2 regions of the Lachnospira eligens ATCC 27750 genome follow, and region 2 is predicted to be linked to the other one. Evidence: predicted binding sites of a transcription regulator. Region 2 holds the regulator's gene; the other holds the start of a gene.
The links. The regulator HrcA, encoded in region 2, represses chaperone genes, less so after heat shock. The targets are predictions, from matches to a motif close to TGTTAGCACTCNNNNNNNNNGAGTGCTAACA.

Region 1 (8,236 bases), on a different replicon from region 2:
AAATGTAACAAATGTAAAGAAGAAATCAATAAAGAGGATTTGGAGAAGAATTACTACATATGCCCGTTATGCGGGAAGCTAAATCGTATGCCGGCAAAGAACAGACTTCAGATGCTTACAGAAAAGTTTGATGTAATGTTTAATGATCAGGAATTTACAGATCCTATTGATTTTCCATCATACAAGGAAAAGTATGAGTCTGCCAGAGAAAAGAGCGGTGAGACAGAGGGCGTTGTATGCGGCAGAGGAACTATCGGTGGGAATGATACATGTATATTCATTATGGAGCCTAACTTCATGATGGGTTCTATGGGAACAGTTGTTGGGGACAGAATTACAGCACTTTTTGAATATGCTACAAAGAACAGACTTCCGGTTATCGGATATACAGTTTCAGGTGGTGCAAGAATGCAGGAGGGTGCACTGTCACTTATGCAGATGGCAAAGGTTTCAGCAGCAGCCAAGAGACATAGTGACGCAGGACTCTTATATGTTGTATGTACAACAGACCCTACAATGGGCGGTGCTACAGCAAGCTTTGCAATGCTTGGAGATATAATCATATCTGAACCGGGTGCAATGATTGGATTTGCAGGAAAGCGAGTAGTAGAGCAGGTTACAGGTGAAGTGCTTCCGGATAATTTCCAGAGCGCAGAGTTCCAGTTAAAGAACGGATTTATAGATGATATCGTGCCAAGACAGGAACAGAGGGCATATCTTGCTAACATTCTTGCAATACATGCAGAAACAGTAAGTGCATAACAGTATTGCATTGCAATATAAGGAGAAAGATTAATCATGACAAACGAGAATTTAAGTGTTTATGACAGAATCTGCCGTACAAGAAAGAGCGGCAGAGCAACTGCATCGGATTATATAAATGCTACAATAACTGATTTTGTAGAACTTCACGGTGACAGATGCTTTGCAGACGACCATGCCATTGTTGGAGGTATCGGACGACTTAACGGAAAGCCTGTAACTGTAATCGGAATTGAAAAAGGAAGAGATTTAAACGAAAGACTTTTAAGGAATTTTGGCTGCGTTCTTCCAGAAGGATACAGAAAAGCATTAAGACTTATAAAGCAGGCTGAAAAGTTCCACAGACCTGTTATCTGTTTTGTTGATACACAGGGTGCTAACTGCGGTAAGGGCGCAGAAGAAAGAGGACAGGGACAGGCAATCGCCAACAACCTGTATGAGCTTACAGATGTTAAGACACCTATTATATCAGTAATGATTGGTGAAGGCGGGAGCGGCGGCGCACTTGCACTTGCTGTTGCGGATGAAGTATGGATGCTTGAAAATGCATATTATTCAGTAATCACACCTGAGTCATGTGCAAGTATTCTATTCAAAGATCCTAAGAGAGCGCCAGAGGCAGCAGAACATCTCAAGCTTACAGCATCAGACCTTAATAAAATGGGTATTGTAGAAAAGGTTGTTGAAGAACCGGAAGATTTTTCAGAAGAGAAAGAAACATCACATTTTATGAAAAAGCTTGCTGACGACCTTTCAAAAGAAATAAAGCAGTTAGAGAAGAAGCCGGTTGATAAGCTTCTTGATGACAGATATGAGAAATACAGAAAAATAGGCCGTTACAGCGAATACAGTGAGGCAGTAGGAGAGGTTCCTGGAGCAGCACAGTTACTTGGTGTATCACAGGCTCCTGCAAGAAAGAGAAGAGGATTATTTGGACGTGGCTAAGATATTAGTTTTAAATGGAAGTCCACATAAGAGTGCCAGCACTACAATGGCGGTAACCAACGCATTTGTAAAGGGAATGTGCGAAGGTGGTGAATACGAGTCGGAGATAATTACTATCTCCGACTTAAATGTTACTCCATGCATGGGCTGTCTTTCATGCTGGGCAAGGACTGAGGGCGAGTGTGTTATCAAAAATGATGACATGCCGGCAGTTAAGAAAAGAATAGAAGAAGCAGACATTATAATTGAAAGTTATCCGTTGTATTTTTTTGGCATGCCGGGACAGATGAAGCTTTTCACAGACAGACTTTTAAGCATGATGTGTACTTACAGGGGACAGAAGCCACCTGAAAATGGCGAGTCATTTCACGGCATAAGAAATCCAAAGACGGGACAGAAATTGGTTCTTATATCGGGATGTGCTTATTCGGAGTCAGAGTCAGTCTATGATTCGCTTCTTAAGGAATATGAGTGCATATGTGGTAAAAATGGATTTACAGCAATTCTATGTCCACAGTTAAAGACATTAATTGAACTGGGTGCAAGTTCAAGACTTGACAGATATTTATCAAAGTATGAGGCGGCTGGAAAAGAGTTTGCTGCGACAAAGCATTTGTCAGAGGAGACAAAGCAGAAGCTGTCAAAAGCTCCATTTTCAGAGGCAGTGTATAAGAATCTGCTTGATAATTTCTGGAGGGAGCAGAAGGAGGGCTAAATCCTCTCCTCGTCAATGGACTCGGATTTTACTTCGTAAAACAAGGAGGATGAGATTTGATAAAGATAGTTGTAGATTTGCTTGGTGCTGACAAGCCGCAGACAGAGCTTGTTTTGGGTGCAATCAGGGCAATCAGTGAGAATAAAGATTTGTATGTATATCTGATGGGAAGGAAGACCGAGCTGGAGGATTTCCTTGCCAATGTAACTTATGATGAATCGCAGCTTGAGATAGTGGACTGCACACAGGAGATAACTAATTATGATGACCCGGTTGACGCTTACCACGATAAGACTGATTCGTCCTTAATCAAGGGACTTAAAATGTGCCGCATGAATGAGGATATCGGTGGATTCGTGACATGTGGTGCAACAGGAGTTGTGCTTATAAGTTCTATCCTTATACTTGGCAAGTTAAATGCGACAAGACCGGCACTTTCAGTAGTTCTTAATGGCCGTAATGACAAGCCATTCTGTATAGTTGACTGCGGTGCCAATATTGACTGCAAGGCAGACCGTTTTGTCGATTTTGCAAGACTCGGTGTAGCTTACATGAAGACACTCGGAATTGAGAATCCGACAGTTGCAACACTTTCTAATGGCATTGAAGCTGGAAAGGGAAGTGATGTTATTAAGGAAGCTCATGAGCTTTTAGAAAAATGTGGTTTTAATTTCACAGGTAATATTGAAGGCAAAGAAGTGTTAGACGGCAACGCAGATGTTGTTGTATGTGATGGATTTGCAGGGAATGTGCTTCTTAAATCAATCGAGGGAACAGCAAAGGTTGTGTTTGATGATATAAGAAGGGCAGCAGCAGGTGCATCTGATACCCAAAAGGCACAGCTAGAGGCATTTATTGGCAGACTTGAGCCAAAGTTTGATTACAACAATGAAGGCGGAGCAATTCTTCTAGGCGTTAAGAAGCCGGTTGTTAAGGGACATGGAGCAGCAACGGACAAAACAGTGTATAATACAGTTAAGATTGCTTATGGACTTGCAAAGAATAATCTTGTGGAGAAGATAAGCGAGGAATTTGAGAAAAAGTAACATCCATTGAGGTGATTGAATAATGCAAAGAGAGAAAAACAACAATTTTATTCTTGATTTCACAGGTGTATATGATGATGAATTTGCTAAGGAAAAAACATCACTTACATGGATAGACTGCACTGATATTACAGGATGTGATATGTATGTATCAGACGAAGCTGAAAAACAGATAGGTGAAAGAGTTGATTCTGTTGGAATTCATGGAATACATTTTATTGATTCGGGTAACTACCATTATGTTACTAAGATAATGACTGACAGAATTAAGGAACCGTTTTCTTTAGTTGTATTTGATCACCATACCGATATGCAAAAACCTATGATTGAAGGATTAACAAGTTGCGGAGACTGGGCAGGAAAGGTGATTAAAGACAATCCGTATATTTGCCAGCTTATTCTGGTGGGACCAGAGAAGAAAGATATTAATGCGATTGGGTTAAGAAGTAATAAACTTATAACATATTCAGCACAGGAGATAAGAGCCGAAGCAATGGAATCTAAAACAAACCAGATTGATTTATCAGTTCCTGTATACATATCTATTGATAAGGATGTTCTTGATGAAAGCATAAGTGAAACCAATTGGAGTCAGGGACATATGAAGCTTGGGACATTAGAGCATATACTTGGGATAATTATAAGAAACCAGAAGGTTTTAGGTATTGATATATGTGGAGAATGTGATACAAATATGCCGCTTCCTGAATATATGGAAGATGAGGAAAAGAACGGAGAACTTAATAAAGAATTATATAATTTTCTTTTGAAACGACTGAAAAAATATAGTTTATAAATATTTTATAATTCCGCAATCCCATGTAAATACTGGGGTTGCGGGATTTTATAATTGGAAAATAAAAAAAATTAGCACTCACCCCTTGACAGTGCTAATAAAAAGGTATATAACGTAGCCAAGAACAAAGGAAGGGAACCAAAAGAGGTACGAAAGTAAAGGAAAGTACCTCAAGAGGTTACTGAAACATCCCGGTTCCAAAGAAACAAGGTAACAAGATAATGATATATGTTAAAGGAGGAATGACTTATGTTGATGCCTAGTATTTTTGGAGAGAATTTATTTAATGATGATTGGATGGACTTCGGATTTCCTGAAGTTGACAAGGCTTTATATGGTAAGCATGCAAATAATGTAATGAAGACTGATGTTAAGGAAACTGATACAGGTTATGAAGTTGATATTGATCTTCCAGGATTTAAGAAGGATGAAATTAATGCACAGCTTGATAACGGTTACCTTACAATAAGTGCTGCTAAGGGACTTGATAAGGATGAAAAGGATAAGAAAGGTAAATACATCCGTAAGGAAAGATATGCTGGTGCTATGAGCCGTAGCTTCTATGTAGGTGAAGGTGTCACACAGGAAGATATCAAGGCTAAGTATGAAGATGGTATCTTAAGACTTTCAGTTCCTAAGAAAGAAGCTAAAGCAGTTGAGAATAAGAAGTACATTGCTATTGAAGGCTAATGACTAATCATTTATTATTGAATTAGAAAGGGAGCGATTGTTATGGATAAGAATCCAAAGCATCCATTAAAGAAAAAGAAAGTACATCAGAAGATGAATGTTGCAGACCACAGTGTCGAGGAACAGGCAGCTTTTGGTAAGCATAAGAAACACACATATGAATAAATGATTTTAATCCCGTGACGGTTGTATGACTGTCGCGGGATTTTTATTTAATCAGCAATTGCTAAATATGAAATTTTAAGAATATATGCCATTGGAAGCCGCGTGTGTGGTATTATAGAAACTGTTTAAAAATATGTGGAAAGAAGGCAGGGTTTATATGTCATTAGAAAAAGCACTTGGATATCTGGAGAAAGCAGGATACAGAGAGCATGTAATACAGCTTGGTGAATCAACAGCCACGGTTGCAATGGCAGCGGAGGCACTTGGAGTCGAGCCAGGAAGGATAGCCAAGACAATGTCTTTTCTTCAGGGCGACAAGGCAGTATTGATAATCACAGAAGGAACTGCGAAGATAGATAACAGAAAATATAAAGACACATTTCATGTAAAAGCAAAGATGATACCATTTGAAGAGGTTGAGAATATAATCGGACACGCTCCCGGTGGAGTCTGTCCATTTGGCATTAATGAGGGCATTGATGTATATCTTGATGAAAGCCTTAAACAGTTCGATATTGTGTATCCGGCAGCAGGTGACGACCATTCTGCGGTGAAACTTACAATTGCTGAGTTAGAAGACGCTTCACAGGCTAAGGGCTGGGTTGATGTGTGCAAGGAGGCGGAAAATGTTTAACAGAGAAGATAACACATATAACGAAATCAGGGAAAAGTCATTATTCCAGTGGCTTGATGAGATGGAAAAGCATGAAGACATAGCGGTTCGTGGAGGTGTTAAACTGACACGGGAATATATACAGCATTTAAAAGATGAAAATAAGAGGCTTGAAGAGCAGAATAAGCTGAAAAATGAATATCTTAAGAAGGTTGTGGGAAGATAAAGCATTTACAAGGTAGAATCATGAACATACAGGTAATAAAATCCAGAAGAAGAACAATAGGAATAGAGGTTCACGCAGATGGGAAAGTGATAGTAAGAACTCCATTGCGAATGTCATCAGCAGCGATTAACCGATTTATAGAAGAACATGATGAATGGATCAGGAAGAAACTGGATTTTGTCAGACAGAAATCAGATAACAGACACGGTACAGGTGCGCCGGGTATTGAATGTCTGTCGAATCAGGAACTTGATAATATAAAGGATACATTTGAAAAGAGAGTACAGTATTACTGTGATATAATGAATGTGAGCGTTGGAAGAATAACTATCCGTAACCAGAAAACAAGGTGGGGAAGCTGTAGTTCTAAAGGCAATGTGAATTTCAACTACCAGTTGTATTATATGCCGCAGGAGCTGATGGATTATGTAATCGTGCATGAGCTTTCGCACAGAAGGCATATGAATCATTCGGCAGAATTCTGGGCGGAGGTTGAAAAATACTGTCCGGAGTATAGAACATACAGAAAGCAGTTAAAGGGATATGAACTTACTTAGAGGAGGCATTTTATGATAAGCAGATAATGATGTGTAGATTGAGCGGAAACATTAGTAACTATAATCATAGAAAAGAGGTATACATATGGAATTACAGGCAGTAATGGAGAAAAGAAGAAGCATAAGAAATTATAATCCAGAGAGAAAGGTTACTAAGGAACAGCTTGAGGAACTTATTAAGGCTGCGTCATATGCACCTTCATGGAAGAATCTGCAGACATCAAGATATTACTGTGTATTATCTGAAAATGCGGTGAAAGAACTTAGAGAAAAATGTCTTCCGGAATTTAATCAGGCTAATTCGGAAGGAGCAGGCGCATATATAGTCACAACATTTGTAAAGGGAATGGTCGGCTTTGATAAGAATACAGGCAGTCCGGTTAATGAGGCTGGTGACGGCTGGGGCTATTATGACCTTGGTCTGCAGAATGATAATCTGCTTCTTAAAGCTGCTGAACTGGGGCTTGATACTCTGGTAATGGGCATTAGAGATGGTGAGGCGTTAAGAGAATTGCTTAATATTCCAGACAGTGAAAATGTTGTGTCTGTTATTGCTGTCGGCCACAGGGGACAAGAGCCACCTGAAAGACCTAAGAGAAAAGAGCTTGATGCTGTCGCAAAATTTATATAATGATTATAAATCTAGAACTGGAGCAAGAAAGCTAATAGATAAAATGATGAAAGCAGCACAATACAAGCAGGCAGGCTTTGGAGTTGTAAATGATGAGCATATTTAAAAAGAAACACACACAATCCTATGATAAAATGAATAAGAAACCGGTACTGAAAACAAGCGTATGCACAGGTGAGCAGGTTGCAGGATTTCAGGATATCCATACCGGTAAGATAGAGGAGATAATGCTGATTAAGCAGACTGGGGATATAGATACATTTAAACAAATGTATGGAATTGATGGAGAGATACCAAAGGTATACTAAATATTTACAGGTAAAGAGGACTATGAACATACCAGAAAGAGCAACGAAGGAACAGACAGAGGCAATAACACAGACAGAAGGCAACATAAGGGTTGCGTCAGTTCCAGGTTCGGGAAAAACATTTGTACTTACATATAGAATAGCATATCTTATAACAGAACTGTTCGTTGAGCCATCATCTATTGTGGCGCTTACATTTACAAACAAGGCAGCTTCGCAGATGAAGCACAGGTTAAGGAATATTGTTGGTGATAATGCCAACTGTTTTACGGGAACATTTCACGGATATTGTAACATGTTTCTTAAAGAGGAGATTCACAGGCTGACATTTCCCAAGACATTCACGATTCTTGATAAGAAGGCAGAGCTGGAGATGATTAAGGACGTGGCAGAGGATATGGGAATATCGCTCAAGGACAATACTGCGAAGAAGATAATGAGTGATATAGACATAACCAAGCAGGATATGTCCTATGTTGAGCTTATGGCAGGCGTTGATAAGACAGAGCTTAAAAGAAGGGCTTCCAGCGAGAAAAACGTGGATAAAAAGGTTTTCTATAATTATCTTAAGAGACAGTGTGACAATTATGCTCTGGACTTTGAAGACCTTATTAATTTCACTTTATATATTTTAAACAGGAATGAAGATGTGCGGATTCGCTGGCAGGAAAAATGCCAGTATGTACTGTGCGACGAGTATCAGGATGTCAATATGAAACAGGATATGCTGCTTCACATTCTAAGCGGTTTGTATCAGAATCTGTTCGTGGTAGGTGACGACG
Region 2 (8,236 bases):
ATGTGGCAAAATATCAAACAAATGATGAAACTGATATATAAAGGTATTGTTTTTGCACAGAAGTCTGTTGTATAATATCAAAAGCCTACGACGTTTTCGCAGGCACACTATATTAATTATGAGGTGTATTAAAGATGAGCATGTTCTACAGAAGTACTAGAGACGACAGTGTTAAGGTTACTGCATCGCAGGCTATATTAAAGGGGCTGGCAGCAGACGGAGGACTTTTTGTACCAGAGAGTATTCCATCATTAGATAAAAGCTTAGAAGAGTTGTCTAAGATGAATTATAAGGAAGTTGCTTATGAAGTTATGAAGCTTATGCTTGATGATTTCACAGAGGAAGAACTTAAGAGCTGTATAGACAGAGCTTATGATTCTAAGTTTGATACAGAGGAGATGACTCCACTTGTTAAAGTTGAGAATGAATATTTCCTTGAACTTTTCCATGGAGCTACAATAGCTTTCAAGGATATGGCACTTTCTATACTTCCACATCTTCTTACAACTTCTGCAAAGAAGAACAATGTTAAGAATGAAATTGTCATTCTTACAGCTACATCAGGAGATACAGGAAAGGCAGCTTTAGCTGGATTTGCTAATGTTCCTGGAACTAAGATTATCGTATTCTATCCTAAGAATGGTGTAAGCCCAATTCAGGAGAAGCAGATGGTTACACAGAAGGGTGACAATACATATGTAATCGGGATCAAGGGTAACTTTGATGATGCGCAGACAGGTGTTAAGAATATTTTCTCTGATAAGGAATTAGAGAAGGTTATGAATGATGCCGGATTCCAGTTCTCATCAGCTAATTCAATCAATATCGGAAGACTTGTTCCTCAGATTGTCTACTATGTATATGCATATGCCAAGTTATTAGCTAATGGAGAGATTAAGGATGGCGAGAAGATAAATGTAGTTGTTCCTACAGGTAACTTTGGTAATATCTTAGCTGCATTTTATGCTAAGAACATGGGACTTCCTATTAATAAGTTTATCTGCGCATCTAATGAGAATAAGGTATTATATGATTTCTTTACAACAGGTGAGTACGACAGAAACAGAGAATTCGTTCTTACAACTTCACCATCTATGGATATTCTTATTTCAAGCAACCTTGAGAGACTTATATACAGAATTGCCGGCAATAATGCAGCTAAGAATGCAGAGCTTATGGCATCATTAAAGTCAGAAGGAAAATACAAGATTACAGATGATATGAAAGCACAGTTAGCTGACTTCTATGGCAATTATGCTACAGAGGCAGAGGACGCTGCTACAATCAAGAAGATATATGAAGATTGCGGATATGTAATCGATACACATACATCAGTTGCTGCAACTGTATATGATAAGTACAGAAAGGAAACTGGCGATACAACTAAAACAGTTATTGCTTCAACAGCAAGCCCATATAAGTTTACAAGAAGTGTTATGAATGCTATTGATTCTAAGTATGATTCAATGGGAGACTTCGAACTTGTAGATGAGCTTAGCAAGATAAGCAATGTCAAAGTTCCTAACGCAATTGAAGAAATCAGAACAGCACCAGTTCTTCATGATACTGTATGTGATTCTGATAAGATGTGTGATGAAGTTAAGAAGATTCTTGGAATCTAATATTATAAGAAAATAAAAATCTCCGGACCGTGTGATGATGGTCCGGAGTTTTTTTATTTATCTGTCAACAATTACTCCCTGACAGCCAAGTTCAAGCCATCTTTGATAAAATACAGAAAATTTATATGTTTTTATTTCTCCTAACAGAGGATCAGCCGTGTATACTTCATCTGCTGATGCATCAAATCCAATCATAACCAGGCAGTGTTCCATACCGGGCCAGATAACAAGCTGACCATCCTTAGCAATCCATACAGAAGAACCATAATCAATAGAATTCATATTCATAGCTGCCCACACAATAACAGGCTGTCCATTTTCAACATACTGGCAGAGCTGGTCGATTGAGGCTCCAGATATATTAATGGCATGGGCACCATACAGATTAGCACAATCTGTAATAACTGGAGCATAGCAGCCGTATGATGATTTATCAAAAGGTGTTCCTACAAAAGCTGTGTTAGGATTGGCAGCAGGGTAGTCTTCTTTTTTTAAATAATTAGCAGCCAGGTCTGTCTTATCAGCATCATATCCAAGATAGTTAAGAACCATAGTGAGAGATGTGACTTCACAGCCGGTAGGAAGCTCCGGTAACTGATTCAGACACGGAAAATTATCTATATACGCTTTTCTTCCAGATGTCAGTAGTTCTTTCAGTTCATTTTCAGAATGAATTGTATTGTGAAAATCTTTATAAGAATCCTCTGGATTATTATTTTTATTATTATCCTGTGAACTGTCAGAATTATTAACTTCTCCACGCGATAAATCATCCGATGAAATAGTCCCAACTGGTGTTATGTTAATACTTACATTATCAGGAGAAGAATTTTTCATATTGATAAGGAATGATGATATTGTAACAGATGCAGCGATAAGAGAAAGTATAAGCAGAATCTTTAAAAATGTTTTTTTTGAACTGTGTTTTTTCATTATAACTCCTTGGTAAATATCTCTATATATAATAATGATATTTATAGCTGAATTATATAGTATGTTAAGATTCTGTTCAATAAATTTATAAATTATTTATAGAAAAAAGAAATATTATTGTTGACATCACGAAAGGGTAGTGATATCTTAAATGTATCGATATTAGCACTCCAATCTGATGAGTGCTAACAAGATGAAAGGAGAGGATGCCATGGAGACGGATGGACGACTGGATGACCGTAAGGTTAAGATACTTAAAGCTGTTATTCAGAATTATCTTGATACCGGAGAACCGGTTGGCTCAAGAACGATTTCCAAGCTGACTGACTTACAGCTAAGTTCAGCAACTATAAGGAATGAGATGGCAGACTTAGAAGAGCTTGGCTACATTGTACAGCCACATACCTCTGCTGGAAGAATTCCAACTGATAAGGGTTACAGATTATATGTTGACGATTTAATGGCCCAGAAAGAGGAAGAGATATCCTTAAGAGAACAGCAGGTTGGTGATAAAGAGAAAGAACTTGATTCTATGAAGGATGCCTTATCAGAGAAGGTAGACAGAGTAGAGGAGCTTCTTCAGAATGTAGCAAAGGTTCTGGCGAATAATACTAATTATGCCACGATGATAACAACTCCTAAGGTAACTGGTAATAAGTTAAGATTTGTTCAGCTTTCACAGCTTGAACCGAATAAGCTTCTTGCTGTTATTGTTATGGAAGGTAATCTTATAAGGAACAAGGTTATAACTATCAGCGAGGATATTTCACCAGAGAATCTTCTGAAGCTTAATCTTCTTCTTAATACAACACTCACAGGTCTTACATTGCAGGAAATGCATCTGGGACTTATATCCAAGATGGAGAGCCAGGCAGGTGAGCATATGGGTATTGTTAAAGAAGTGTTAGACGCGATTGTTGAGACTATAAGTAAGGCTGACGACCTGAAGATATACACAAGCGGCGCAACTAACATATTCAAGTATCCGGAGCTTAGTGATTCCGGGAAAGCAAGTGAGCTTATATATGCCTTGGAGGAAAAACAGGGCTTGTCTGGACTTGTTAATGACAAGGATGATTCAGATAAGACTGAAGATGATAACCACGGCATTCAGGTATATATAGGAAATGAAACACCGGTTGAGTCCATGAAGGACTGTAGTGTGGTAACAGCCACATATGAATTGCAGGATGGAATGAAGGGAACAATTGGTATTATTGGACCGAAGCGTATGGATTATGAAAAGGTTGTTGATACCTTAAAAGAGATGCAGACGCATTTGGATGATGTATTTAAGAAAACTTAGGAAAGGTTGGTATTGAAGTGTCAAAGGATGTAAAGAAAAAGAAATCAGAAGAGACAGTTCAGGATGAAGTAAAGAATCAGGAGACTGATGCTAAGAAAGAAGAAGCCTGCAACTGCGAATCAGAATGTAAGGCTGATGAAAGTCAGAATACATGTGAAGCTGATGAATCAGACAAGGCCGAGGCACAGGATGAGAGCACTGAGAGCTCTAAGAAGAAAGATCCTAAGGATGCAGTTATAGAAGAACTTCAGGACAGAGTAAAGAGGCAGATGGCTGAGTTTGATAATTTCAGAAAGAGAACAGAGAAAGAGAAATCTACTATGTTCGAGATGGGAGCCTCAGATATCATTAAGAAGCTTTTACCTATTGTTGATAATTTCGACAGAGGATTTAAGAGTGTGACAGATGAGGAACTTGAAACTCCATTCGCTAAGGGAATGGATATGGTTCACAAGCAGCTTTTAAAGATGCTTGAGGATGCAGATGTTAAGCCTATTGAAGCTTTAGGCGGTGAGTTCAATCCAGATTTCCACAATGCAGTAATGCATGTCGAGGATGATTCAGTTGGAGAGAACATCGTAGTTGAAGAGTTTGAGAAGGGCTACACATACAGAGACCAGGTTATAAGACACAGCATGGTCAAGGTTGCTAACTAGCGATAAGCCAGAAAGCATATGTAACACAAGGTATTAATCAATTTAATTATAGAAAGGACATTTTATCATGGGAAAGATTATTGGTATTGATTTAGGTACAACTAATTCTTGCGTAGCTGTAATGGAAGGTGGTAAGCCAGTTGTTATCGCTAACGCAGAAGGTTTAAGAACTACTCCTTCAGTAGTTGCATTTTCAAAGACAGGAGAGAGACTTGTAGGTGATCCTGCAAAGCGTCAGGCAGTTACTAATGCTGATAAGACAATCTCTTCTATCAAGAGACATATGGGTACAGATTACAAGGTTGAGATTGATGGAAAGAAATATACTCCACAGGAAATCTCAGCTATGATTTTACAGAAGTTAAAGTCAGATGCAGAGAATTATCTTGGTGAGAAGGTTACAGAGGCAGTTATAACAGTTCCTGCTTACTTCAACGATGCACAGCGTCAGGCTACTAAGGATGCTGGTAAGATTGCAGGTCTTGATGTAAAGCGTATTATCAACGAGCCTACAGCAGCTGCTTTAGCTTATGGTCTTGATAATGAGCATGAGCAGAAGATTATGGTTTACGATTTAGGTGGTGGTACATTCGATGTGTCTATTATCGAAATCGGTGATGGTGTAATTGAAGTTCTTGCTACAGCTGGTAATAACAAGCTTGGTGGTGATGATTTCGATAATGCTGTTACACAGTATATGTTAAATGATTTCAAGGCTAAGGAAGGCGTTGACCTTTCTAAGGATACAATGGCTCTTCAGAGACTTAAGGAAGCAGCTGAGAAGGCTAAGAAGGAACTTTCAAGCACAACTCAGACAGAAATCAATCTTCCTTACATCACAGCTACAGCTGAAGGACCAAAGCACTTTGAGATGACTCTTACAAGAGCTAAATTCGATGAATTAACACATGACCTTGTAGAAAAGACTGCAGAGCCAGTTAAGAATGCACTTTCAGATGCAGGTCTTACAGCTTCAGAGCTTTCAAAGGTATTATTAGTTGGTGGTTCTACAAGAATCCCTGCTGTACAGGATAAGGTTAAGTCATTAACAGGACATGAGCCAAGCAAGACTCTTAACCCAGATGAGTGCGTAGCTATCGGTGCTTCTATCCAGGGTGGTAAGTTAGCTGGTGATGCAGGTGCTGGTGATATCCTTCTTCTTGATGTAACACCACTTTCACTTTCAATCGAGACAATGGGTGGTATTGCTACAAGACTTATTGAGAGAAATACAACTATTCCTACAAAGAAGAGTCAGATTTTCTCTACAGCTGCTGATAACCAGACAGCCGTTGATATCAACGTTGTACAGGGTGAAAGACAGTTTGCCAGAGATAACAAGTCACTTGGACAGTTCAGACTTGATGGTATCCCTCCAGCAAGAAGAGGTGTTCCACAGATTGAAGTTACATTTGATATCGATGCCAATGGTATTGTAAATGTATCTGCTAAGGACCTTGGAACAGGTAAGGAACAGCACATCACAATTACTGCTGGTTCTAACATGTCTGATGAAGATATCGATAAGGCAGTTAAGGAAGCTGCTGAGTTCGAGGCTCAGGATAAGAAGCGTAAGGATGCTATTGATGCACGTAACGAAGCTGATTCAATGGTATTCCAGACACAGAAGGCTATGGATGAGGCAGGCGACAAGCTTGATGCTTCTGACAAGGCTGCAGTTGAGACTGACCTTAACGCATTAAAGGCACTTGTTGATGGTTCTGACCCAGAAAACATGACAGATGCACAGGTTGATGAAATCAAGGCTGCCAAGGAAAAACTTATGGAAAGTGCTCAGAAGCTTTTCGCTAAGTTATATGAGTCACAGCAGGCTGCTGGTGGTGCAGGCCCAGACATGGGAGCAGGTGCAGGTCCTGATATGGGTGCTGGTGCTTCTAATGGTTCAGCTCCATACGGTGATGATGTAGTTGACGGAGATTACAAAGAGGTTTAATTGTCAGCAATAACTGACTGGAATAAGGACTGCATGGGGTGTAAACTCCGTGCAGTTTCTGTTGATTAAATAAGAAAGAGGAAGCAATCATGGCAGATAAGAGAGATTATTATGAAGTCCTTGGCGTGCCTAAGGATGCCGATGACGCTGCTATTAAGAAAGCATACAGACAACTTGCAAAGAAATATCATCCTGATATGAATCCAGGGGATAAAGAAGCTGAAATAAAATTCAAAGAGGCTTCTGAAGCTTATGCGGTGTTAAGCGATGCTGAAAAGAGAAGACAGTATGACCAGTTTGGCCATGCCGCATTTGAAGGCGGAGCAGGTGGAGCTGGAGCAGGTGGCTTCGATTTCGATTTTGGTGACATGGGAGATATTTTCGGAGATCTCTTTGGCGGTATGTTCGGAGGCGGCGGAAGCAGACGAAACAGCAATGGACCAAGAAGAGGTGCTGATGTAAGAGTTAATGTAAGAATTACATTTGACGAGTCAGTAAGGGGAACAACCAAGAAGATAGATGTTACATTAAAGGATGAGTGCTCAAGCTGTCACGGTACAGGAGCTAAGCCTGGTACATCACCAGAGACCTGTAGCAAATGTGGTGGTCGTGGACAGGTGACTTTCACACAGCAGTCATTCCTTGGAATGGTAAGAAGCCAGCAGCCATGTCCTGACTGTCATGGAACTGGTAAGATAATTAAGGAGAAGTGTCCGGATTGTTACGGAACAGGCTATATAAGCAGCAAGAAGACTATCGAAGTCAATATCCCAGCAGGTATCGATAATGGTCAGTGCGTACGTATACAGGGCAAAGGTGAGCCGGGAGTTAATGGCGGACCAAGAGGTGACCTCTTAGTTGCTGTTATTATCTCAGCAAGCACAGAATTTGAAAGAGACGGATACAATATATTCTCTAATGTTGTAATAAGCTATCCAACAGCGGTACTTGGCGGTGAAATCAAGGTTAAGACTGTTGATGGAGAAGTATTGTACGAAGTTAAGCCGGGAACAGCATCAGGTACAAGAGTAAGACTTAAAGGCAAAGGTATGCCAAGTGTAAGAAATGCAGCACAGAGAGGCGATCATTATATCACTTTAATAGTTGATATTCCTACAAAGCTTAATCAGGAGCAGAAGGACGCACTTATGGCATATGAAAAGGCGCTTACAGGCAATGAAAGACACGGTAAGAAGAAAGGTCTTTTCGGCAAATAAATACTATAGCTTACATATGTAATGTAAGTTTACACTCACCCCACAATGTGGTAAAATCCTACATTGTGGGGTATTATATTTATATGTATAATTCCTTATTGTAAAGATTGGAGATTAAAGCAGTAATATGAATTTAGAGACAAGATATAACAAACTTAATAAAGATTACGGTGCATATGAGCTTGTTAATATTGAAAAGCTTAATGACCTTAATTCTGTAGGACTTTTATTAAAGCATAAGAAATCAGGTGCGAGAGTTGCAATTATTTCTAATGATGATGATAACAAGGTATTTTCTATAGGTTTTAAGACACCACCGGATAATGACACAGGAATGCAGCATATAATTGAACATTCTACCTTGTGTGGCTCAAGAAAATATCCGGTTAAAGACCCATTTGTAGAACTATGCAAGGGTTCTCTTAACACATTTCTTAATGCAATGACTTATCCGGATAAGACAGTATATCCTGTTGCAAGCTGCAATATGGCGGATTTTAAGAATATTATGGATGTCTATATGGATGCGGTATTCTATCCTGCAATGT

Region 1: the regulator HrcA is predicted to act here: its motif matches at 4,334-4,364, upstream of EUBELI_RS11595 (Hsp20/alpha crystallin family protein).

Annotation. Positions count from the first base shown of each region.
Region 1 covers NC_012780.1:217,585-225,820, reverse strand. The annotation lists gene EUBELI_RS11620 (acetyl-CoA carboxylase carboxyl transferase subunit beta) at 1-762, shown strand, start outside; gene EUBELI_RS11615 (acetyl-CoA carboxylase carboxyltransferase subunit alpha) at 796-1,707, shown strand; gene EUBELI_RS11610 (flavodoxin family protein) at 1,700-2,422, shown strand; gene plsX (phosphate acyltransferase PlsX) at 2,479-3,468, shown strand; gene EUBELI_RS11600 (arginase family protein) at 3,491-4,264, shown strand; gene EUBELI_RS11595 (Hsp20/alpha crystallin family protein) at 4,514-4,954, shown strand; gene EUBELI_RS14845 (hypothetical protein) at 4,997-5,119, shown strand; gene EUBELI_RS11590 (YbaK/EbsC family protein) at 5,277-5,753, shown strand; gene EUBELI_RS11585 (hypothetical protein) at 5,746-5,958, shown strand; gene EUBELI_RS11580 (M48 family metallopeptidase) at 5,979-6,515, shown strand; gene EUBELI_RS11575 (nitroreductase family protein) at 6,601-7,146, shown strand; gene EUBELI_RS11570 (hypothetical protein) at 7,239-7,454, shown strand; gene EUBELI_RS11565 (ATP-dependent helicase) at 7,477-8,236, shown strand, end outside.
Region 2 covers NC_012778.1:1,396,913-1,405,148, reverse strand. The annotation lists gene thrC (threonine synthase) at 135-1,622, shown strand; gene EUBELI_RS06600 (C39 family peptidase) at 1,680-2,555, opposite strand; gene hrcA (heat-inducible transcriptional repressor HrcA) at 2,767-3,861, shown strand; gene grpE (nucleotide exchange factor GrpE) at 3,879-4,517, shown strand; gene dnaK (molecular chaperone DnaK) at 4,585-6,471, shown strand; gene dnaJ (molecular chaperone DnaJ) at 6,561-7,688, shown strand; gene EUBELI_RS06575 (insulinase family protein) at 7,816-8,236, shown strand, end outside.